Regions from separate parts of the Streptomyces sp. NPDC002640 genome, predicted to be linked through region 3. Evidence: riboswitches for the same ligand, from Rfam matches in the RefSeq annotation. Region 3 holds a riboswitch; each other region holds the start of a gene.

Region 1 (5,302 bases), on a different contig from region 3:
AACCCCTGGTGTTCGCCGCCCAGTTCAGGTCATCGCCGCGAGGCGCCCGGCAGGCCCGGCACTGCGCGGTGCGGCGGCTGGCCGAGTGGGGGCACCCCCCGGGCTCCGACCTGTCCTGCGCGGTCGCCCTGCTGGTGGGTGAGCTCGCCGCCAACGCGGTCCGCCACGGCCGCGTGCCGGGGCGGGACTTCGCCCTCCGCCTCACGGTCGACGAGCCGTCCGGCATCGCCCGCGTCGAGGTCGTCGACGCCTCGGAGACCCCGCCGCCCACGACGGCCGCCGCCCAGGCCCCGGGGGACGCGGAGTCCGGCCGTGGCCTGTTCCTGGTCGACACCCTCGCCACCCGCTGGGGCACCCACCCGCGCGAACCCATCGGCAAGATCGTCTGGGCGGAACTGAAGCTCAACTGACGGCACGGCCACGGGCAGTACGTCACGGTGCGCCGGGCGGCGCCCCTGGCCCGGCGGCCGCCTCACGCGGCGCCCGGCTCGGTGGCGGGCCCGGGCGGCGGTGACGGCGGTGCGTGGGGGCACCGCCCCGCGCCGGCCGTGTCACAGCTCGCCGTCCGCCACCCACCGCGCGAGTTCCTCCGCCGTGCGCGGCAACGGCGCCGCACGCCCCCCGCGCGCGTCCCGCAGCGCCGCGCCGACCGCCACCCCCCACGGCAGCCGCAGTCCCGCCTCGCGCAGCACCTCGGCCCGCGCCAGCAGTTCCCCGGCCGCCCCCGCCCGCGGCCCGGACGGCCTCAGCAGGGCCACGTCGTCCGCCCAGCGCAGCGCCAGGTCCACGTCGTGGGTGGCCATCAGCACCGTGGTCCCCGCGTCCCGCAGCCGCTCCAGCGTGCCCAGCAGCCGTTCCTGCCCCTCGGGGTCGAGCCCCGCCGTCGGCTCGTCGAGGACGAGGACCCGCGGCCGCATGGCGACCGCCCCGGCGATCGCCGCCCGCTTGCGCTGCCCGTAGGAGAGGAGATGGGTGGGCCGGTCGGCCAGCGCCGTGATGTCGAGCGCCGCCAGCGCCTCCTCGACCCGCCCCCGGACCTCCTCCTCCGGCAGCCCCAGGTTCAGCGGCCCGAACGACACGTCCTGCGCGACCGAGGCCGCGAACAACTGGTCGTCCGGGTCCTGCATCACCAACTGCACGGTGGTCCGCAGCCGCGTCAGTCCCGCCCGGTCGTACGACACGGGCCGGCCCTCCAGCTCCACCCGCCCGGACAGCGGCCGCAGCCCGCCGCCCAGCAGCCGCATCAGGGTGGTCTTGCCGCTGCCGTTGCGTCCGAGCAGCGCCAGCGCACGCCCCTCGCGGACCTCCAGATCGAGGCCGTCGAGGACCGGCGGCCCGTCCTCGTACCGGAAGGAGACACCCCGCAGGGCGACCGGCGGCGGCGAGGAGGGGGGTGGCGACGAGGGGGGTGGCGGCGGCGACGGCGGACGGCTCATCCGAGGGGTCCTTCCAGTACGGCGCTGAGGACGGCGATCCCCGCCAGCAGCGCGAGACTCGCGAGGGTGAACGCCGCGGAGACCCGGGTGGACGGCACCAGCACCCGCAGGGTCCCGTCGTAGCCCCGCCCCGCGAGCCCGTCCTGCAGCCGCCCCGCCCGGTCGAAGGCCCGGACGAACGCGGTGGCCCCGAGCCCGCCCAGCGACCGCCAGGTCGCCGCCCGGGTGGTGTGCCCGAGCCGCGCGGCCTGCGCCTGCCGTACCCGCCGCACCGACTCCAGCAGCAGGAACGTCATCCGGTAGGTGACCAGCGCGACGTCCACCACCGCCGGCGGGACCCCGGCCCGCACCAGGCGGGGGAGCAGGTCCGACATCGGCGTGGTGAAGGCGAAGAGCAGGACCCCCAGCGAGGCCGCCGAACTCCGCAGGAGCAGTTCCCCGGCGCGCACCGGCCCGTCGGGGGCGAGCCCCACCAGCGGGCCGTTCGGACCGCCGACCCTCACCAGCAGCGTCGCCGCGCCCGTGAGGCAGAACCCCAGCGGCACCCGGTACGCCCGCCACAGGCGCCCGGCCGGCACCCGCGCCGGCCCCAGCAGCAGCGCCAGCGCGGCCGCCAGGACCAGCGCCGCGCCCGGCCAGGGCGGCAGCGAGACGGCCAGCACGGTCAGCCCGAACCCGAGCACCGCCTTGTCCACGGGATGACGGCGGCGCCAGCGACTGCCGTGCGCCGCCGTGTCGATCGACAGCACCGGCGTCAGACCCGTCCGGAGCCCGGCGCGTCCCCGCGCCCCTCGCCCGCGGCCCCGTCCGCACCCTCGGCCCCCGACCCGGCGGCCGAACCGGCAGTCGAACCGGTCACCGACCCGGTGGCGGACCAGGCCCCCGACCCGGCAGCCGAACCGGCGGCGGACCAGGCCCCCGACCCCGCAGCCGACCCGGTCACCGAACCGGCAGCCGACCCGGCGGCCGAACCGGCGGACCCGGTCACCGACCCGGCGGCGGACCCGGTCACCGACCCGGTGGCGGATCCGGCGGCCGACCCGACAGCCGACCCGGCGGCCGTCCCCAGGGCCGCCACCGCCCTGGCCTCGCCCTGGCGCCGTCCCCGCCACAGCCCCAGGCAGTAGGCGACCACTCCCGCGCCCACCGCCGCCTGCAGGGCGAACAGACCCGACTCGATCTCGCCCGACGGCGGCTCGTAGACCGGGGAGAACCACGGCCGGTAGTCCGGGTCGATCTCCTGGATCGCCACCTCCGCCTCGGCGTCCGCGCCGGCGAACGGCTCCTCCTTGTGGTCCCCCAGTCCGAACGCCACCGGCAGCACGGCCAGCAGGACGACGCCCAGCACCAGCAGCAGGTTGATCCGCGCGTTCCGGCTCATCGGGCCACCGCCTCGGCGTCGGCCTTGCCGCGGGTGCCCGGACGCAGCCCCAGCCGCGCCAGTTGCCCGCCGTTGGACTGCGCCAGCAGCCGGACGACCAGCACCGTGAGCAGCCCCTCGCCGACCGCGAGCGGGATCTGCGTCACCGCGAAGATCGAGCCGAACTTGCCCAGCGCGCCCGCGAATCCGCTCGCCGGGTCCGGGAACGCCAGCGCCAACTGCACGCTGGTCACACAGTAGGTGCTCAGGTCGGCGACGAACGCGGCGCAGAACACCGCGACTTCGAGCCCCGCCCCGCACCGCCGGGCGAGCAGGTACGCCCCGTACCCGGCCCAGGGGCCGACCACGGCCATGGAGAAGACGTTGGCCCCGAGCGTGGTCAGCCCGCCGTGCGCGAGCAGCAGGGCCTGGAACAGCAGGGTGACGGTGCCCAGCACCGCCACCACCGGGGGCCGGAACAGCACCGCCCCCAGCCCGCTCCCGGTGGGGTGCGAGCAACTACCGGTCACAGAAGGCAACTTGAGCGCCGACAGAGCGAACATGAAGGCACCCGAGGCTCCCAGCAGGAGCGTGCTCTCGGGATGCTCCCTCACCTCACGGGTGAGTCGGCGTACTCCGTGGACGACGAACGGCGCGGACGCGGCGCCCCAGGCGACCGCGTGCACCGGAGGAAGGAACCCCTCGGCTATGTGCATGGCTCAGCAGACCCTCTCCAGCACCTCGTGGATGGACGACGCGCCTTGGCCGGTCTCCTGGCTGACGGGTACCACACGCCCGTGCTCCGCCTTCCCGGGTCCGTGAGGACCCAGTGGCTGCCCGCGAGGGCCGGAGCCGGACTTCCCGATCACAGTGGCGAGGGCCGCACCGGCATCACACCGGATTTCCCGTTCACCAAGGCGTTGTGACAGTAATGGGGCAGCCGCTTACTGACAAGCGAGCCTCCCGCCGCTCCGCCGGGTCAGGGACGGTCCAGACCCCAGGTCTGCAGGACGTACGGCCGCCCCTTCTCCTCCCCGGTGATCAGCGGCACGTCCAGCAGCCGGAACCCCGCCCTGGTGGCGACGGCGACGCTGGCCGCGTTCTCCGCCTCCAGTTCGAGGATCACCTGCCGCGCCCCCAGCTCCTCGAAGGCGTACGAGGCCATCACCCGCACCGCGCGGGCCGCGAGCCCCCGGCCCCGGTGCGCGGGCCCCACCGCGTACCCGATCTCCGTCCCCTCCGGCGCACGCCGCAGCATCACCTCGCCGAGCGGGGCCCCGCCGTCCTCCGTGACGGCGAGCAGCACGGCCTTCCCCTCGGCCCGCAACTGCCGGGTGCGCACCAGCCGTTGCTCGGCCGCCTTCTCGTCGAAAGGGGAGACGATGGGCGTCCAGTAGGCGATGTCGGGGTGGTCGAACAGGGCCGGCATCGCCGCCACGTCGTCCTCCGTCCAGTCACGGAGGACGAGGCCCTCCCCGCGCAGCTCCATCCGCTCCGGGAACGCGGGCTGGTCGAGCTGCTCGGGCGGTGCATCGGTCATGGCAGGGCCTCCGGGCGACGGGCGACGGGCACGAACGCGCATCCTGTCCCCCGCCACCCGCCCCTGTCAGCCGCTTTTCCGCCCCGCTGCCACGGCCGCCGCCCCGGCGGCACCGGCTCACCGCCCGCCCGCACGGGCGCCACACTCCTTCGCACCCTCCGACGCCAGACGCATCCGCCGCGCCCCCACCCCCGGAAGTGCGCCGTCCGCCCCGCCCGTGTCCCCCGGCGGTGGCCTCCGCCGGTTCCGCAGGGGCCCGTCAGGGTCTCCTCAGGGGCCCTCAAGCTCTCTCAGGGCTCGAAGCGGTAGCCCATGCCCGGCTCGGTGATCAGATGGCGGGGGTGCGAGGGGTCCGCCTCCAGCTTGCGGCGCAGCTGGGCCATGTAGACGCGCAGGTAGTTGGTCTTGTTGCTCTGGTAGGCGCCCCACACCTCGTGCAGCAGCTGCTTCTGGCTGACCAGCCGGCCGGGGTGGGTGAGCAGGATCTCCAGCAGGTGCCACTCGGTGGGCGTCAGGCGCACCTCCCGGCCCTCGCGGGTCGCTCTCTTCGCCACCAGGTCGACGGTGAACGAGCCGGTCTCCACCAGGCTGCTCTCCGGCTCCGACGACACCGCCCGGGTGCGCCGCACCGCGGCCCGCAGCCGCGCCAGCAGCTCGTTCATGCTGAACGGCTTGGTCACGTAGTCGTCCGCCCCGGCGTCCAGCGCGGCGACCTTCTCGTCGGAGCCCTGACGCGCGGACAGCACCAGGATCGGCACCCGGGTCCAGCCGCGCAGACCCTCGGTGACCTCGACGCCGTCCATGTCGGGCAGCCCCAGGTCGAGCAGCACGACGTCCGGCCGGCGCGCGGCGGCCAACCGCAGGGCGGTGAACCCGTCGGGCGCCGCGTCCACGCGGTACCCCCGCGCCCGCAGGTTCAGCACCAGCGCGCGGGCGATCTGCGGATCGTCCTCCACCACCAGCACC
Region 2 (5,302 bases), on a different contig from region 3:
ATGGTCCTGCCGTTCATGTCGGTGTTCCTGCACGAGCGGCTCGGCATGGGGCTCGGCACGGTGGGCGTCGTGCTGGCGGCGGCGTCCCTGGTGCAGTTCTCCGGGGGGATCCTGGGCGGGGCCCTGGCGGACCGGATCGGACTGCGCCGCACGATGGTGTGGGCACTGCTCATCCGCACGGCCGGGTTCCTCGGCCTCCTGCTGGCGCTGCGCTGGCCGCCGCTGGCGGTCGGAGCACTGGTCCTCACCTGCTGCGGCGCGGCTCTGTACCTGCCCGCCAACAAGGCCTACCTGGTGCACGGCGTGGACGACGGGTTCCGGCCGGCCTTCCTGTCGGCGGGCAACGCGGCCCTCAACGCCGGCATGGCCGTGGGGCCACTGGTGGCCGGACCGTTCGTCCTGTCCTCCCCCGGCTGGCTCTTCACCGCCGTCACCGCCCTCTTCGTCCTGGTCACCGCGGGCCACCTGCGGCTCCCGGTCGCGCCCGGGGGAAGGGCGGCGGACCCGGGGACGGCCGGGCGCGGCGGTCTGCTGGCCGGGGTGGCACTCCTGCCCTTCGCCGCCAACGCGATCGCCTTCTACCTCTACTTCCACTTCCAGCACTACCTGGCGGTGTACGCCGTCGAGCGGGCCTCCAGCACCTTCTACAGTCTGGTCCTGCTGCTCTGCTTCGCCCTGGTCATCGTCGTCCAGCCGCTCGCGTCGGACGCGATCGGGCGCATGTCGTACCCCGCGGCCCTCACGGCCGGCTTCACCGGTCTGGGAGCCGGACTGGCCGTCCTGGCGATCGGCACCCGGCCGGCGCTGCTGGCGGGCGGAGCGCTGATCACCCTGGGCGACATCGTCCTGTTCCTCAAGAACGACCTGGAGGCACTGCGCCGCAGCCCGCGGTCGGACGCCGTGGTCTTCGGCCAGCAACGGCTCGCCGCGGGGCTCGGGGCGTGCGCGAGCGGAGTGCTCGGCGGCCAGATGTACAGCCTCACCGCCGACTCCGGGGACACGGGGCGGTTCTGGCTGCTGGCCGCAGCCCAGTGCCTGCTGCTGCCTCCGGTGCTGCTGGCCGTGCGCGGCCGGACGACGGAACACCCCACCTCACGACGGACAGACACGACCGACACGAAGGAGCACTGAGACCGCATGCCACGGACCGGCGGATTCCAGGACGACGACTTCTGGACCGAGTTCCACGACTTCCTGTTCTCGGAACAACGCCACACCCAGGCCGAGGAGCTCCTCGCGACCTCCCCGCTGCTGTCCTTCCCCGCCGGAGCCCGCGTGCTGGACCTGTGCTGCGGCCCGGGGGTCTTCACCGTGCCGCTCGCCCGCCGGGGCCATGACGTCACCGGGGTGGACCTGAGTCCCGCCATGCTCGACCGGGCCCGCAAGCACACGGCCGAAGCGGGCGTCGATGTCGCCTACGTGCGGGCCGACGCCCGCACCTACGAGGCGCCGGGCGCCTTCGACGTCGTGCTCAACATGTTCACCTCGTTCGGCTACTTCGAGGATCCGGCCGACAACGCCCGCGTGCTGCGCACCATGCACACCTGTCTCGCACCCGGCGGCACGCTCGTGCTGGACCTGGCCGGCAAGGAACTCCTCGCCCGCAGGGTCACCCCGCCCAAGGTGGTGCGGCGGGGCGAGGATCTGATGGTGCAGACCGACACCGTGCTGGACGACTGGGCCCGGTTGCGCAGCGACTGGGTGCTGGTGCGGGGCGAACGGGTGACGCGGGCCGCGCTGGTGTGGTTCGTCTACAGCGCGGTGGAGCTGCGGCGGATGGTGGAGGACGCCGGCTTCGGCCGGGTGGAGGTCTTCGGCGGCTTCGACGGCCGCCCCTACGACCAGGACGCCGAACGGCTGGTCCTGCGGGCGGTGCGTGAGCGGTGACGGGGGAGAGCGGTGACGGGAGAGCGGTGAGGGGGGTGCGGGGAGAGCCGTGACGGGGGAGCGGGGAGAGCCGTGACGGGGGTGCGGGGACGTCCGGGAGATCCGGCGCCCTTTGCGCACCGGACTTGACCGACCGTAGGATCAGCGGGTCATCACCGCGACGGGAGACAGGAAGCCGGTGCGAATCCGGCACGGTCCCGCCACTGTGACCGGGGAGTGCACCCTTCGACAGGCCACCGCGCACCGCGTGGGAAGGCAGGGGAGAAGCGCCGATCCGGGAGTCAGGACACTGGCCTGTCGCGGGCCCGTTTTGAGGAGCGCGGACTCCCCAGGAGGCTCAACGTGCACGCCGTCATGCCCCGATCTCCCCACCGCCCCGGCTCGCGCAGGCGTCAGGCCCTGCGGACTCCCGCCGCGGTACTCGCCCTGTCGGCCGTGTTGTCGACGGCGGGCTGCGGACCGTCGCGACCCACCGCCGACCAGGACGCCGAGGCGCCCGCCCGGTCGGCCGACGGCTTCCCCGTCACCATCGACAACTGCGGGGTGCGGACGACGTTCGAGAAGCCGCCGTCCCGCGTCGTCACCATCCACCAGCACCCCGCCGAGCTCATGCTCTCCCTCGGGCTGAAGGACCGCATGGTGGGCACCTCCTTCCCGGACTCCCCCGTCCTGCCGGAGCTGCGGAAGGACTTCGACTCGATCGAGCAACTGGCGCCCAAGGAACCGTCGTTCGAGACGGTCCTCGACGCCGAGCCGGACCTCGTCTACGGCGGCTACGGCAGCGCCTTCGCCGAGAACGAGGGCCGCTCCCGCCAGGCGTTCGCCGACGCGGGCATCGACACCCACCTCAACCGCGAGTACTGCGGCGAGAAGCACGTGACGATGGAGGACACCTACGAGGAGGTCCGTACCGTCGGCCGGATCTTCGGGGTGCCCGACCGGGCGGACGCGCTGATCGCCGACCTCCGCGCCGAGGTCGAGAGGGCCTCCGCCGCCGTCGAGGACGCCCCCGAGGTGCCCGTCTTCGTGTACGACAGCGGGGACAAGAGCGCGTTCACGGCGGGAGGCGAGAGCCTCGGCACCGAACTGATCCGGCTGGCCGGCGGCGAGAACGTGTTCGCCGACCTCGACGACGTCTTCGGCGACGTCTCCTGGGAACAGGTCGTCGAGCGCAAGCCCGAGGTCATCGCGATCTACGACTACGCGGGGGCGGGCAGCGTCGAGGAGAAGAAGAGGTTCCTGCTGTCGCAGCCCGCCCTCGAGGACGTGCCGGCGATCAGGAACGAGCGGTTCGTCGTCCTGCCGCTCACCGCCACACTGGTCGGCGTACGGTCCGCGCACGCGGTGGCCGACCTGGCCCGCGGCATCCACCCCAAGAGCTTCGGGTGACGCCCTCGGCCGCCGACGCCGACAGCCGCGTCGGCGCCGAGCGGCCCGCGCACACGCCAGGGCGCGGCGACCGGCAGCCGGGCCCGGTCTCCCTCCCCGTCACGCTGCTCATCCTGGCCGCTCTGCTGCTCGTCTCCGTCACCGCCGGACTGGCCATCGGCTCGGTGCAGGTGCCGCCCGGCCAGGTGTGGGGCATCGTGACGCACGCGCTCGGCTTCGGCCGGGCCACACCCGACTGGTCCGCGGCGCGCGAGACCATCGTGCTGGACGTGCGCGCGCCGCGCGTCCTGCTCGGCGCGGTGGCCGGCGCGGGTCTCTCCGTGGTGGGAACCGCCCTGCAGGCGCTGATCCGGAACCCGCTCGCGGAGCCCTACCTGCTCGGCGTCTCCTCCGGTGCCTCGCTGGGCGCCGTGGCGGTGATCGTGGGCGGTGTCACCGTCTTCGGGCAGTTCTCGCTGTCGGTCGCCGCGTTCATCGGCGCCCTCGGGGCTCTGGTGCTCGTCTACGCCACCGCCCGCACCGGTGGCCGGATCACGTCGACGCGGCTGGTGCTGTCCGGGGTGGCCATCGCCGCGGTGCTCACCGCGATCCTGGACCTGCTGCTGCTCACCACCGACCACGGCAACGAGGCCCGCGCGGTCCTGGCGTGGACCCTCGGCGGCCTCGGCGGCGTGAACTGGAGCACGTTGTGGCTGCCCGGCGCGGCGCTGCTGCTGGGCGTCGGCGCCCTCATGGTCCAGGCCCGGAACCTGAACCTGCTCCTCGCCGGCGAGGAGGCCGCGACCACCATGGGGCTGGACGTCGCGCGCTTCCGTGCCCGCATGTTCGTCCTGCTCTCCCTGATCACCGGTGTCCTCGTCGCGGCGGCGGGGCCGATCGGCTTCGTCGGTCTGATCCTTCCGCACGTCGTCCGCCTCGTCGTCGGCGGAGACCACCGCCGGGTGCTGCCGACCGCCGCCCTCGGCGGCGCGGTCTTCCTCGTCTGGGCCGACATCGCCGCACGCGTGGTCGCCGCGCCCACGGAGATCCCCGTCGGCGTGCTCACGGCACTGTGCGGCGGCCCGTTCTTCCTGTGGCTGCTGCGCCGCGACGGGCGGCGGGCATCCGACCGAGGAGGGACATGAGCGGCATGAGCGGCACGGAACTCGTCGTCGAGAGCGTCAGCCTCACCGCCGGCGCCCATCACCTGGTGCGGGACGTCTCGCTGACCGCCCGCCCCGGCGAGGTCGTCGGCCTGGTCGGGCCGAACGGCAGCGGCAAGTCCAGTCTGCTGCGGGCGGTCTACCACGCCCTGCGCCCGGCTTCCGGCCGGGTGGACGTGGACGGCGTCGACGCCTGGTCGATGCCGGTCCGGCGGCTGGCCCGCACGGTGGCGGCCGTGGTGCAGGAGCAGGGCGCGGACTTCGACCTGACCGTGCGGGAGGTCGTCGCGATGGGCCGGACCCCGCACAAGCGGCTCCTCGACGGAGACACCCCCGAGGACGCGGAACTGATCCGGTCGGCGCTGGCCGAGGTCGACGCCACCGGCCTGGCCCACCGGCCCTTCGACCAGCTCTCCGGCGGCGAACGCCAGCGCGTCCTCATCGCCCGGGCCCTCGCCCAGCAACCCTCCCTTCTCGTCCTGGACGAGCCCACCAACCACCTCGACATCCGCCACCAGCTCGACGTTCTCGGCGTCCTGCGGCGGCTGTCGGCCACGGTGCTGGTCGCCCTGCACGACCTGAACCTCGCGGCGTACTACTGCGACCGCCTGTACGTGCTGTGCGACGGCCGGGTCACCGCCTCCGGTCCGCCCGCCGAGGTCCTCACCCCCGAACTGCTGGCGCGGGTCTACGGCGTGGCGAGCGAGGTCGCCGTCCATCCGCGCACGGGCGCCCTGCAGGTGACCTTCCTGCCGACGGCGTCGTGAGCCCACCGCGGCCGCTCGGCGCGACGTCGGGGTCGCGGCTGAACTCCGGCCCGGCTCAGGACTGCTGGGCGTCTTTGGCCGCCGACCCCGGCTCGTCGTCCCGGCCGCTCTGCTGGT
Region 3 (5,302 bases):
CGTCGACGCCCTCGCGTTCCACGACGGGGACGCCCGCCGCTCCTTCCGCCCGCAGCGCGTCCGCGAGGGGCAGGTCCAGGCCCGCGTAGACGGAGGCCCGGTCGGTCAGCATGCACAGCGAGGGGAACGCGGCGATGGTGGCGGCGAGTTCACGGGCCACCCGGACGGCGTCCCCCGGTTCGGTGACGCGGTTGGCGAGGCCCATGGCGTGGGCCTCCTCGGCGGCGACGGGGCGGCCGGTGAGGATGAGGTCCAGGGCGCGGCCGAGGCCGACGATCCTGGGCAGGCGGGCGGTTCCGCCGTCGATCAGGGGCACTCCCCAGCGTCGGCAGAAGACGCCCATCACGGCGTCGCGTTCGACGACGCGGAGGTCGGCGAGCAGGGCCAGTTCCAGTCCGCCGGCGACGGCGTGCCCGGTGACGGCGGCGATCAGCGGCTTGGTGAGGTGCGTCCGGGTGGGGCCCATGGGGCCCGGCGCCGCCCCGTCCGGGGTGAGCTCGTTGCGGCGGGCGGGGTCGGCGACGGCGGTGAGGTCGGCGCCCGCGCAGAAGGTGCCGCCCGCGCCGGCCAGGACCGCGACCTTCCGTTCCGGGTCGGCCTCGAACTCCTCGAAGACGCGCTCGAGTTCGGTGGCCATGGGCCCGTCCACCGCGTTGCGGCGGTCGGGGCGGTCGAGCCACACGGTGGTGACGGGGCCTTCGGTCTCGACCCGTACGTCGGGCACGGGCACCTCCGGTTCTCGGGGCGGGGGGACGATTCGTGTGACGGGCCGCGTGCGGCTCAGACGTGGAGTTCCGGCGGCAGGCCGGTCCACCGGAGGGGTTCGGGCAGGTGGCGGGTGTCGTTGTACACGAGCAGGGCGGGGGGACGGTCGGGGCTGTAGCGGATGACGGTGAGGGCGGCGTGGGCGTGGTGGAGGCCGATCCAGCGGCCGGGCGGCGCGTCGAGGGCGGCGCGGACGAGCCGGCCGATGAGGAAGTTGTGGGTGATCACCAGTTCGTGGCGGGGTGTGTCCTGGTCGGCCGGGCCGGTGAAGCGGTCGAGGGCGGCGCGGGCGAGCGCCGGGCCGTGCTCGCGCTCCGGGGCCGGGAAGGACGCGAGGAAGGTGAGGATCCTGTCGGCGGAGGCGGGGTGGAGTTCCTCACGGGCGGGGAGGTGGGGGACGTAGTCCCCGGCCGGGTCGCACGGGTGGGCGGGGACGCCGCCGAGCCGCCCGGTGATCAGTGCCGCCGTCTCGGTGGTCCTGGGCAGGGGGCCGTGGTGCACGGCGGCGAGGGGGACGCCGCTGTCCCGCAGGCGGGTGCCGAGGAGGGTGGCCTGGTGACGGCCGCGCTCGGTGAGGGACGCCTCGTCGGCGTCGGCCTCGCCGTGGCGGGTGAGGTAGAGGTAGCGGTCGGACCCGGTGGACAAGTGGTGTCTCCCTGCTGATCGCGGCGGGATCCGGCACCGAACCAGTCTGCACGCGACGGTAGTTGACGGCTCTGGTGTCGGACGCGGAAGCCCGCGTCGCGGTTCCGGGCTGGCGTTCGACCCGTTTCCTCGCTCTCGCCCGCCTCGTTGGGCATGCGTCGAAGAAGCCCGGGCGGACGAGGCTTTGCAGGCGGGCGGCGGGACGAGGGCTGGTGTTCGCCGTCGGGGGCCGGGCCGGTGCAACGGGCCGACGCGCGGTGCCTCCCTCTCCGCCCCTACGAAGGGAAACGCCCCGGTGCGAGTGACCGACATCCAGCGATGCGACGTGCGCCCCGGACTGCTCGTCGAGTGGACGCTCAGTCCGGACACCGTCGAGGCGGCCGCCGGCCTGCCGGAGGACGCGCGTCCCCCGGCGTACGTGCAGGAGTCGCACATCAGGACGGCCCGGTCGGTGCGCGAGGACGGTCTGTTCGTCCCGACCTGGGTCGGAGCGGCGTTCGACGTCCCTGGGATGGTGGACCTGGACGCGCTCCAGCACGCCCTGCACACCTGGACGTCGCGGCACGAGACGCTGCGCAGCGGGTTCCGCTGGGACGGGGGCGCGATGCGCCGGTTCACGCTGGACGCCGAGGCGGTGCGCCTGCGGCGTGAGGTGGTCGGCGAGTTCGGCGACCCGCGGCGGCTGGCCGGCCATCTGCAGGACCGGTTCGACGTGGCCGCGGACGCGCTGGACTGGCCGAACTTCATCTACGCGGCGGTGGTCCGGGAGGACTGCACCAGCGTCTACATGGCCTTCGACCACAGCAACGTGGACGCCTACTCGCTGCACCGCATCCCCGCCGAGGTGCACGAGTTCTACGCGGCGGCCGTGGAGGGCCGGGCGGTGGAGCAGCGGCCCGCGGGCAGTTACGTCGACTTCTGCGAGGCCGAGCGGGCGGACGCGGACCGGGTGGACGACGGTCACGAGATCGTGGCGCGCTGGCGGGAGTTCGTCGCCCGGTGCGACGGGCGGCTGCCCAATTTTCCCGTCGACCTGGGGCTGGAGACGGAGGGCAAGCTGCCCACGCAGAAGCTGATGCAGGACATGCTGGGCGGGGCGGGCGAGGCGGCGGGCTTCGAGGCGTACTGCCGGCCGTTCGGCGGTTCCCTGGTGGGTGTGCTGGCCGCGACGGCGGTGATCGTGCGGGAGATCGCGGGCACGGACGTGTACCGGACGGTGGTGCCCTTCCACACCCGGGCCAAGTCGCAGTGGCAGGACTCCGTGGGCTGGTACGTCGGCGGGGTGCCCATCGAGGTGGACCTGTCGGACGGGGCCGGTTTCGAGGAGGCGCTGCGGCGGGTGCGGGCGGCGTTGCGGGAGAACCGGCGGCTGGCGCGGATGCCGATCGCGCGGGTGCTGCGGCTGCTGGGGGCGGAGTTCCGGCCCACCTCGCCCGACCTGTACTCGATCGTGTCGTTCGTCGACGGGCGCACGGTGCCCGGGTCGGAGCGGTGGGACGAGCTGCACGCGTACGGGCTGCTGAGGGTGTCGTACGGGGACCAGGTGTGCGTGTGGGTGAGCAGGGTGCACGAGGGGTTGCAGTTCGCCGCCCGGTACCCGGACACCGGTCCGGCGCTGCGGAGCATGGAGCGGTACCTGGAGCGGCTGCGGGAGCTCGTCGCGGAGGTCGCCCGTGCGTCGGCCGGCGAACGGGAACCGGGGGCACCGGTGTCGGCCGGGGCGCGGGAACCGGGGGCCCTGGTGTGAGACGGGCGGTGCCCGGATAGGGTGGGGCTCCACCAACTCGTGGCGCAGGAACCCGGTGCGATTCCGGGGCGGTTCCGCCACTGTGACGTTCCCCTCCCCGGGGACGCAGCCAGACACTGGCCACGGGTTGTCCGACCGTCGTACGGGGCGAGAACCCCGAGGGAGGATCACGGCCTTGACCGTGCCTGTTGCCCTGCTGTCCACGTCCGACACCGATCTGCTCTCCGCGCGGGCCAGTGGCGCCGCGTACGCGTGGGCGAATCCGTCCCGGGCCTCCGACGAGGAACTCGCCGCCGCCGTGGAGGGTGCCGCCCTCGTGGTGGTGCGGCTGCTCGGCTCCCCGCACGACCTGTGGCCGGGGCTGGCCGCGGTCCGGGAGCGGGGGACGCCGCTGGTGGTGCTCGGCGGCGAGCTCCAGCCGAGCGCCGAGCTGATGGAGCACTCGACCGTCCCGGTGGGGGTGGCCGCCGACGCGCACCGCTACCTGGCGGAGGGCGGCCCGGCCAACCTGCGGCGGCTGCACGCCTTCCTCTCCGACACCGTGCTGCTGACCGGTGAGGGCTTCGAGCCGCCGGAGGCCGTGCCGCTGTGGGGGTTCGCCGAGCGGGCGCCGCGCGACCCGTCGCTCCCCCGGGTGGGGATCCTCTACTACCGGGCGCACGAGGCCGGCGGGAACGCGACGTTCGCGCACGACCTGGCGGACGCGGTGGACGCCACCGGTCTCGCGGTGGGCGTGCCGGTGTTCGCGGGGTCGCTGCGGTCGGCGCCGGACGAGCTGTACGCGGCGCTCGGCGGGTTCGACGCGCTGGTGGTGACCGTGCTGGCGGCCGGTGGCAGCGTCCCGGCGTCGGCGGGTGCCGGGGGCGACGACGAGGCGTGGGACGTGGAGCGGATGGCCGCTCTGGACGTCCCGGTGCTGCAGGGGCTCTGCCTGACGAGTTCGCGGGCCGAGTGGGAGGCGTCGGAGGACGGCGTCACGCCGCTGGACTCGGCCAGCCAGATCGCCATCCCGGAGTTCGACGGGCGGATCATCACCGTGCCGTTCTCCTTCAAGGAGATCGACCGGGACGGGCTGCCCCGCTACGTCGCGGACCCCGAGCGGTGCGCCCGGCTGGCGGGGATCGCGGTCAACCACGCCCGGCTGCGGCACGTCCCGAACGGGGACAAGCGGATCGCGGTGGTGCTGTCGGCGTATCCGACCAAGCACTCCCGGATCGGCAACGCCGTCGGTCTGGACACGCCCCGCTCCGCGGTCCGGCTGCTGCGCCGGCTGCGGGAGGAGGGCTACGACCTGGGCGCCCCCGGTGAACTGCCCGGGCTGGACCTGCCGGACGACCAGGAGGCCGGCGACGCGCTGATCCACGCGGTGATCGCGGCGGGCGGGCAGGACGAGGAGTGGCTGACCTCCGGGCAGCTCACCGACGCCCACGTGCGGATCACCGCCGACCAGTACGCGGCATGGACGGCGGACCTCCCGCAGGGGCTGCGGGAGGCGATGGCCGAGGCGTGGGGTCCCGCCCCGGGCCGGCTCTTCGTCAACGAGGCCGGGGAGATCGTGCTGGCCGCGCTGCGCGCGGGCAACGTGGTGGTGCTGGTGCAGCCGCCGCGCGGCTTCGGGGAGAACCCGGTGGCGATCTACCACGACCCGTCGCTGCCGCCGAGCCACCACTACCTGGCCGCCTACCGCTGGCTGGAGAACGGTTTCGGCGCGCACGCGCTCGTCCACCTGGGCAAGCACGGTTCGCTGGAGTGGCTGCCGGGCAAGAACGCCGCGCTGTCGGCGGAGTGCGCCACCGACGCGGCGCTCGGCTCGCTGCCGCTGGTCTACCCGTTCCTGGTGAACGACCCGGGCGAGGGCGCGCAGGCCAAGCGGCGGGCGCACGCCACCGTCGTCGACCACCTGATCCCGCCGATGGCACGCGCCGAGTCCTACGGCGACATCGCGCGCCTGGAGCAGCTGCTGGACGAGCACGCGAACATCGCGTCGATGGACCCGGCGAAGCTGCCGGCGGTCCGGGGCGAGATCTGGTCGCTGATGCGCGCCGCCGAGATGCACCGGGACCTCGGGCTCGAACAGCGCCCGGACGACGAGGAGTTCGACGACTTCCTGCTCCATGTCGACGGCTGGCTGTGCGAGATCAAGGA
Region 4 (5,302 bases), on a different contig from region 3:
ACCTCAACGAGTGGACCCCCGGCGCCACGCGCGACACCAGCACGCCGCGGGCACTCGCCAAGGACCTGCGCGCCTACGCCCTCGGGGACGCCCTCGGCGAGGCGGAGCGCGCACAGCTCGTCCGGTGGCTGAGGGCGAGCACCACCGGTACGGAACTCATCAGGGCCGGGGTGCCCGAGGGCTGGGTCGTCGGCGACCGGAGCGGAGCGGGCAGCACCTACGGCACCCGGAACGACATCGCCGTGGTGTGGCCCCCCGGCGACGCGCCCATCGTCGTGGCGATCATGTCGAACCGCCGGGCGGAGGACGCCGACCACGACGACCGCCTGATCGCGGAAGCGGCCGCCGTGGTCGTCGACGAACTGTCGTAGCCGCCCGCCGGCACCGACGACGCTCCGCCCCAGCCCCGGCCCCGGCCTCGTCTGTCGGAGGCGAGGGCTAACCTCGTGGACACCGGGCCGAACCAGGTCGGGGCGGACTCGGACACAGGGGAGGGGCGATGGTGCTGGACGAGCGGCTGGCGGCGTTCTCGCGGGAGCGGCTGGGCGGGTCCGCGGTGCCGGAGGACCTGCGGATCCTGGCGACCGCCCAGTGGGAGGGGAGCGGCCACCCCTTCCAGCGGTACGGCATCACGGTGCTGGAGCCCGGTGAGCGGCACATGCTGACGGACCACAGCTACCTCACCGAGCAGGACCGCCAGGACCCCGACATCATGGCGACCTGCGCGGCGTTCGAGCGGATGACGGAGTTCCTGAAGGTCGTCGCCGTGCACGAGGACGGCCTCTGCTTCGGCTACTGGACGCACCCGCGACAGCGGCAGGACGCGCCCGCGCCGGTCGTCATGGTCGACACCGAGGCTTCCTCCCTGGTGCAGGCCGGGCGGACGCTCTCCGAGGCATTCCTGGGCGAGATCGCCTACGAGGACGACGACCTGTTCGCCGAGGTCGCGGAGGAACTCGCGCGGCTGGGGATACCCGTGTCGGCGAGGTCCTGGGCGGACCTCGCCGAGGCGGTCGCGGACCCCGCACCGGAGGACGTCGCGGAGGAGCTGTACCGCGCGGAGCTGGAGCGCCGGACCGCGTGAGTCCGTACGTCAGGGCCGGACACCGCCGGCCGGGAGCGGCGCCGCGACCCGGAACAACGGCACCGTCACGGCTGGGTGGCCCGGGCGGTGCGGGTGGCGTGCCGGTGGGCCAGCACGGAGAGGGGCACGGCGGCGATCCAGCTGTAGAGGGCCGCCACGGGGGAGAACTGGGCGATCACCACGGAGAGGAGGAAGACGCACGCCTGCGCGGGAAAGGGCGGGAAGGGCTTCCGCCGCCCCGGTTCCCGGGCGATGCGCACGGCCATCACGTACAGCACCAGGGCGGCCGTGCCGATGACCACGCCGTACAGGCCGGGGCCGAGGGGACGGTCGCCGTAGTCGGCCAGCACCCTCGTCGGGAAGGGGATCAGGGAGATCAGCGCCAGGAAGGCGACGTTGCACCAGAAGAGGGTGCCGTTGATCCACTCCGCCTCGCGCAGCACCGAGTGGTGGGCCCGCCAGAACAGGGCGATCACGGCGGCGCTCAACAGGAACGTCCCGACCTGGCCCTGCACGTCGCCGAGCGCGTCCGACAGGGCCCGCCCCCGTAGCCCGTCGGGCACGTCGATGTCGAGCACCAGCAGCGTCATGGCGATGGCCACCACGCCGTCGGTCAACGCGAGAACCCGGTGCTTCGGCAGGTACTTCTGCTCCGGAGCGGCGGCTGTGTGCCCGTGGCCCGTATCCATGCTCCCGTGGTAGCACCACCCGCGTGCCGTCCCCCGGCACCACCGCCACCGGCCGCCCGCGTGTCGTGGACCGGACTCCGGATCAGGGGGTGCCGGGGGACGCGGCGGGCGATAGCCCTGCGGTGGCCGACCGGATCACTCCGTCTCCTTCTCGTGCGGGCTGCTCGCCGGAGCCTCGGCCGGCCGCTCCCTGCCTCCGTCATGACCGGAGACGACCACGACGAGGATGCCGACGACCACGGCCCCGGCGAGAACCCTGCCCGCCGCCCGCAGCGTCCACCCCGGCAGTGAGCCCCCCGGACCGCCCGCACCCCGCCCCGGGGCGCCCAGTCGCTCCGCGCGGCGGGCGGGTCTCAGCAACCGCACCAGCAGCAGCACGGCGACGGGGAGTTGCAGCAGCCACAGCACCGTGCGGGGCCACTCGCCGTACCAGACGTTGGTGCCGTACAGCAGCGTGTGCCACACGCTCAGCACGTACACGACGATCACGAAGCGGTGCAGCCGCCGCCAGGTGGTGGCGCCGATGCGGTTGCGGACGTAGAAGAGCAGGCCCAGCGGCACGGCCAGATACAGGGCCGCCTGGCCGATGGGGATGGCGATCTGCCCGGTCCCGGAGTCGTACCAGCCGGGCACGAAGGAGTCGGCGAAACCGGTCCACAGCCGCTTCAGCCACGTCAACTCGGTCTCGTAGCGGACGAGTTCGGCCGCGAACATCAGCGCGTGCGCGAACATCAGAGCCATCGTCGTCAGGCTCGTGGTGCGGTGCCAGCGCTCCAGGACCTGGCGGGAGACGGGTAATCGGCCGGGTCTCGGCCCCGACAGCAGCAGGCCGAGCATGACCGTGCCCCAGGCCCACAGCAGTCCCGACCACCCGAAGGCCTGGCTGAGCAGGTACATCCAGTACGTGGCCGGGTCGTCCATGAACGGCATGATCGCGACCGTCGCCGACTCGCCGGAGCCCATCCGCGCCCACAGGAACACGAAGACGGCGGCCGTGACCAGGACCGCCGCCGTCGCGTCGGGCACCGCGGCCCGCAGGTCGGTGCGCAGGGTGACCCGGCCGGCCGCGGGTCCCTCACGGACGGGCAGGGCGGTCGTGCCGTCGTCTCCCGACGGCGTCGTGGGCGACATCTGGACCTCCGGTGAGCGCGGGACACCGATGCTCGGTGTGCGGGTGTGGTGGGCGTCACCAGTGTGATCGAGGCGGGTGTGCTTCACCGAGGCGTCATTCGGCCAGTGTGACTCCGGATGACCGGCCGGGCCCTCCTATGGCTGTGGAGCGCTCATGGCCGCCGACGGCATTCGGACAACCAGTCACGCGCCACTGCCGCCGCGGATCGTGCCCCCCTAACCTGATGCCTGCAGTCGGTTCGCGCCTCCTGCCCGGTCAGGCGTCGGGCGGCGCGACGCAAGAGGGAACCCGGTGCGAACCCGGGACTGTCCCGCAGCGGTGAGTGGGAGCGACAGCCGTCGGCAGCACCGGGCCTCTCAGGGACGAGAGCCGGGGAACCGACGGCCCGCAGGCGCTTCGCCGGACCTCCGGAGGGCCGGCCCACGAGTCCGAAGACCTGCCACTGCGCCCGCACCTGGCGTGCGGGTTGTACACGGTGACCTCGTGGACCGGGTTGGCGGTACGGACGGCCGTACAGCGTACGGCACGGGTTGTGCCGCGCCTCCTGCCCTGTCCCGCTCAGCAGTCCGGGACCACGAAGGAGGACGTGTCCGTGACCGTGCGATCCGTCGTGGGCCCCGGGGGATGCGGGGCGCTCCGCCGTGCGACGGGGCGGACCGCATGGTGCTGACATCCGCCGAGGAGCACCCCCTGCCCGGGCACACGCCCGCAGCCATGGTGTCCGGAGTCTGCCACGGCACCCTGGGCGAGCTGTACCAGGGCCCGCTGCGGGCGGGTGGCGAGCCGGACATCGCCGTGGTGTCCTTTCCCGTGGACCGGCACTCCTGGGTGCACTTCACCCCCGGGGCGGAACCGTCGAGCACGTTGCCCGTCGGGGAGAAGTCCGCCGCGGCGGTCGGCCTCTTCCTGCGGCACTTCGGGCTCACGCTGCCGCCGGGCCGCTGGAGCGCCCACTCGGAACTGACGGTCGGCGTGGGAATGGCGAGTTCGACCGCCGACATCGTGGCGACCCTGCGTTGCCTGTTCCGGGTCTTCGGGCTGCCCTACGACCTGGACGTCGTCCTCGGCATCCTGTCGGCGATCGAACGGTCCGACAGCGTCTTCCTCGACGAGTTCGCCCTTCACCTGAGCGGCCGGCATCGCGTGGTGAAGCGGCTGGGCACGGACCTCGGGTTCCACACCGCCTACATCACCGAGCCCGGGACGGTGGACACCTCCGCCGTCACCGCCGAACTCGTGGCGCACTACCGCAGGCGGGGCGAGGAGTACGAGCGGTGCCTGGCCGATCTCCTCAAGGGGTTCGCCTCACGCGACCCCGTCGTCATCGCCCGCGCCGCCACCACCAGCGCCGTCCTCTCCCAGGAGGTGCTGCCCAAGACGACCTTCGACGCCCTGCTCGCCCGCCGCGAACGGTTCGGTGCCGACGGCGTCTTCGTCGCCCACACGGGCCGGGTGATCGGCTACCTCTTCCGCGGCCGCCCCGGCCCCGACGTCAAGGCGGACGTCTCCGCGTTCTTCCGCTCACAAGGCCATCAGTGTTCCTTCGCCCAAGGAGGTTACGGATGATCCACCCCCACATCGCGGACGCCCTGAAGATCCCCGACCTGGTCCGTCTGTCCGACGGCCTCGTCCTGATCCGGTTCGAGTCCATGAAGATCTACTCGGCGCTGGCCGCCGTCCGTCATCTCCTGGAGCGGGGCACGATCCGCCCGGGGCAGACCTTGGTCGACAGCTCCAGCGGCATCTACGCCTACGCCCTGGCACTGGCCTGCCACCGCTACGGGATGCGCTGCCACATCGTCGCGTCGACCACGGTGGACACCACCACCCGGGCCCAGCTGGAGATCCTCGGCGCCACCGTGGAACAGGTCAGACCCTCGCAGAACCTCAAACTGGACCAGGAGTTACGGGTGGCGCGGGTGAAGGAGATCCTGGCCGCCCACCCGGACCGGCACTGGATGCGCCAGTACCACGACGACGTCCACTACCTCGGGTACCAGGAGGTCGCCGACCGCGTCACGACCGCGTTCCCGGACACCCGGCTGACCGTCGTCGGCGGCGTGGGATCGGGGGCGTCGACAGGAGGCATCGTGGAACGCCTGCGTGCCACGGACCCCTCGGTGCGGCTGGTGGGTGTCCAGCCCTTCGGCAGCGTCACCTTCGGCAGCCAGGACCACGACGACCCGGAGGCGATCATCGCCGGTATCGGGTCGTCGATCGTCTTCGACAACGTTCGCCACCACCTCTACGACGCCGTCCACTGGCTGGACTTCACCCACGCCATGTCCGGCACGATCGCCCTGCTGCGCGACCATGCCGTGTTCGCCGGGCTGTCCACCGGCGCCGGATACCTGGCCGCCACCTACGAGACCCGCCGCCATCCCGACCGATTACACC

Evidence for each region. A riboswitch is a leader RNA that binds a small molecule or an ion and turns the genes downstream of it on or off. The one in region 3 is predicted to bind cobalamin.
Region 1: another riboswitch for cobalamin. It lies ahead of ACWD3O_RS02025 (energy-coupling factor ABC transporter permease); the one in region 3 lies ahead of cobN (cobaltochelatase subunit CobN).
Region 2: another riboswitch for cobalamin. It lies ahead of ACWD3O_RS12945 (ABC transporter substrate-binding protein); the one in region 3 lies ahead of cobN (cobaltochelatase subunit CobN).
Region 4: another riboswitch for cobalamin. It lies ahead of ACWD3O_RS12970 (GHMP family kinase ATP-binding protein); the one in region 3 lies ahead of cobN (cobaltochelatase subunit CobN).

What each region holds. Positions count from the first base shown of each region.
Region 1 covers NZ_JBSFVZ010000001.1:439,348-444,649, forward strand. Annotated here, with positions in the region: gene ACWD3O_RS02005 (ATP-binding protein) at 1-410, shown strand, start outside; gene ACWD3O_RS02010 (energy-coupling factor ABC transporter ATP-binding protein) at 552-1,436, opposite strand; gene cbiQ (cobalt ECF transporter T component CbiQ) at 1,433-2,185, opposite strand; gene ACWD3O_RS02020 (energy-coupling factor ABC transporter substrate-binding protein) at 2,191-2,817, opposite strand; gene ACWD3O_RS02025 (energy-coupling factor ABC transporter permease) at 2,814-3,512, opposite strand; cobalamin riboswitch at 3,543-3,728, opposite strand; gene ACWD3O_RS02030 (GNAT family N-acetyltransferase) at 3,776-4,336, opposite strand; gene ACWD3O_RS02035 (response regulator) at 4,627-5,302, opposite strand, start outside.
Region 2 covers NZ_JBSFVZ010000008.1:57,874-63,175, reverse strand. Annotated here, with positions in the region: gene ACWD3O_RS12955 (MFS transporter) at 1-1,131, shown strand, start outside; gene ACWD3O_RS12950 (class I SAM-dependent methyltransferase) at 1,138-1,887, shown strand; cobalamin riboswitch at 2,019-2,199, shown strand; gene ACWD3O_RS12945 (ABC transporter substrate-binding protein) at 2,242-3,276, shown strand; gene ACWD3O_RS12940 (FecCD family ABC transporter permease) at 3,273-4,400, shown strand; gene ACWD3O_RS12935 (ABC transporter ATP-binding protein) at 4,406-5,185, shown strand; gene ACWD3O_RS12930 (helix-turn-helix transcriptional regulator) at 5,241-5,302, opposite strand, start outside.
Region 3 covers NZ_JBSFVZ010000019.1:88,897-94,198, forward strand. Annotated here, with positions in the region: gene ACWD3O_RS23740 (crotonase/enoyl-CoA hydratase family protein) at 1-724, opposite strand, end outside; gene ACWD3O_RS23745 (histidine phosphatase family protein) at 781-1,410, opposite strand; gene ACWD3O_RS23750 (condensation domain-containing protein) at 1,706-3,157, shown strand; cobalamin riboswitch at 3,165-3,296, shown strand; gene cobN (cobaltochelatase subunit CobN) at 3,339-5,302, shown strand, end outside.
Region 4 covers NZ_JBSFVZ010000008.1:64,717-70,018, reverse strand. Annotated here, with positions in the region: gene bla (class A beta-lactamase) at 1-371, shown strand, start outside; gene ACWD3O_RS12985 (hypothetical protein) at 500-1,084, shown strand; gene ACWD3O_RS12980 (TMEM175 family protein) at 1,150-1,773, opposite strand; gene ACWD3O_RS12975 (ferric reductase-like transmembrane domain-containing protein) at 1,909-2,904, opposite strand; cobalamin riboswitch at 3,123-3,362, shown strand; gene ACWD3O_RS12970 (GHMP family kinase ATP-binding protein) at 3,566-4,471, shown strand; gene ACWD3O_RS12965 (cysteine synthase family protein) at 4,468-5,302, shown strand, end outside.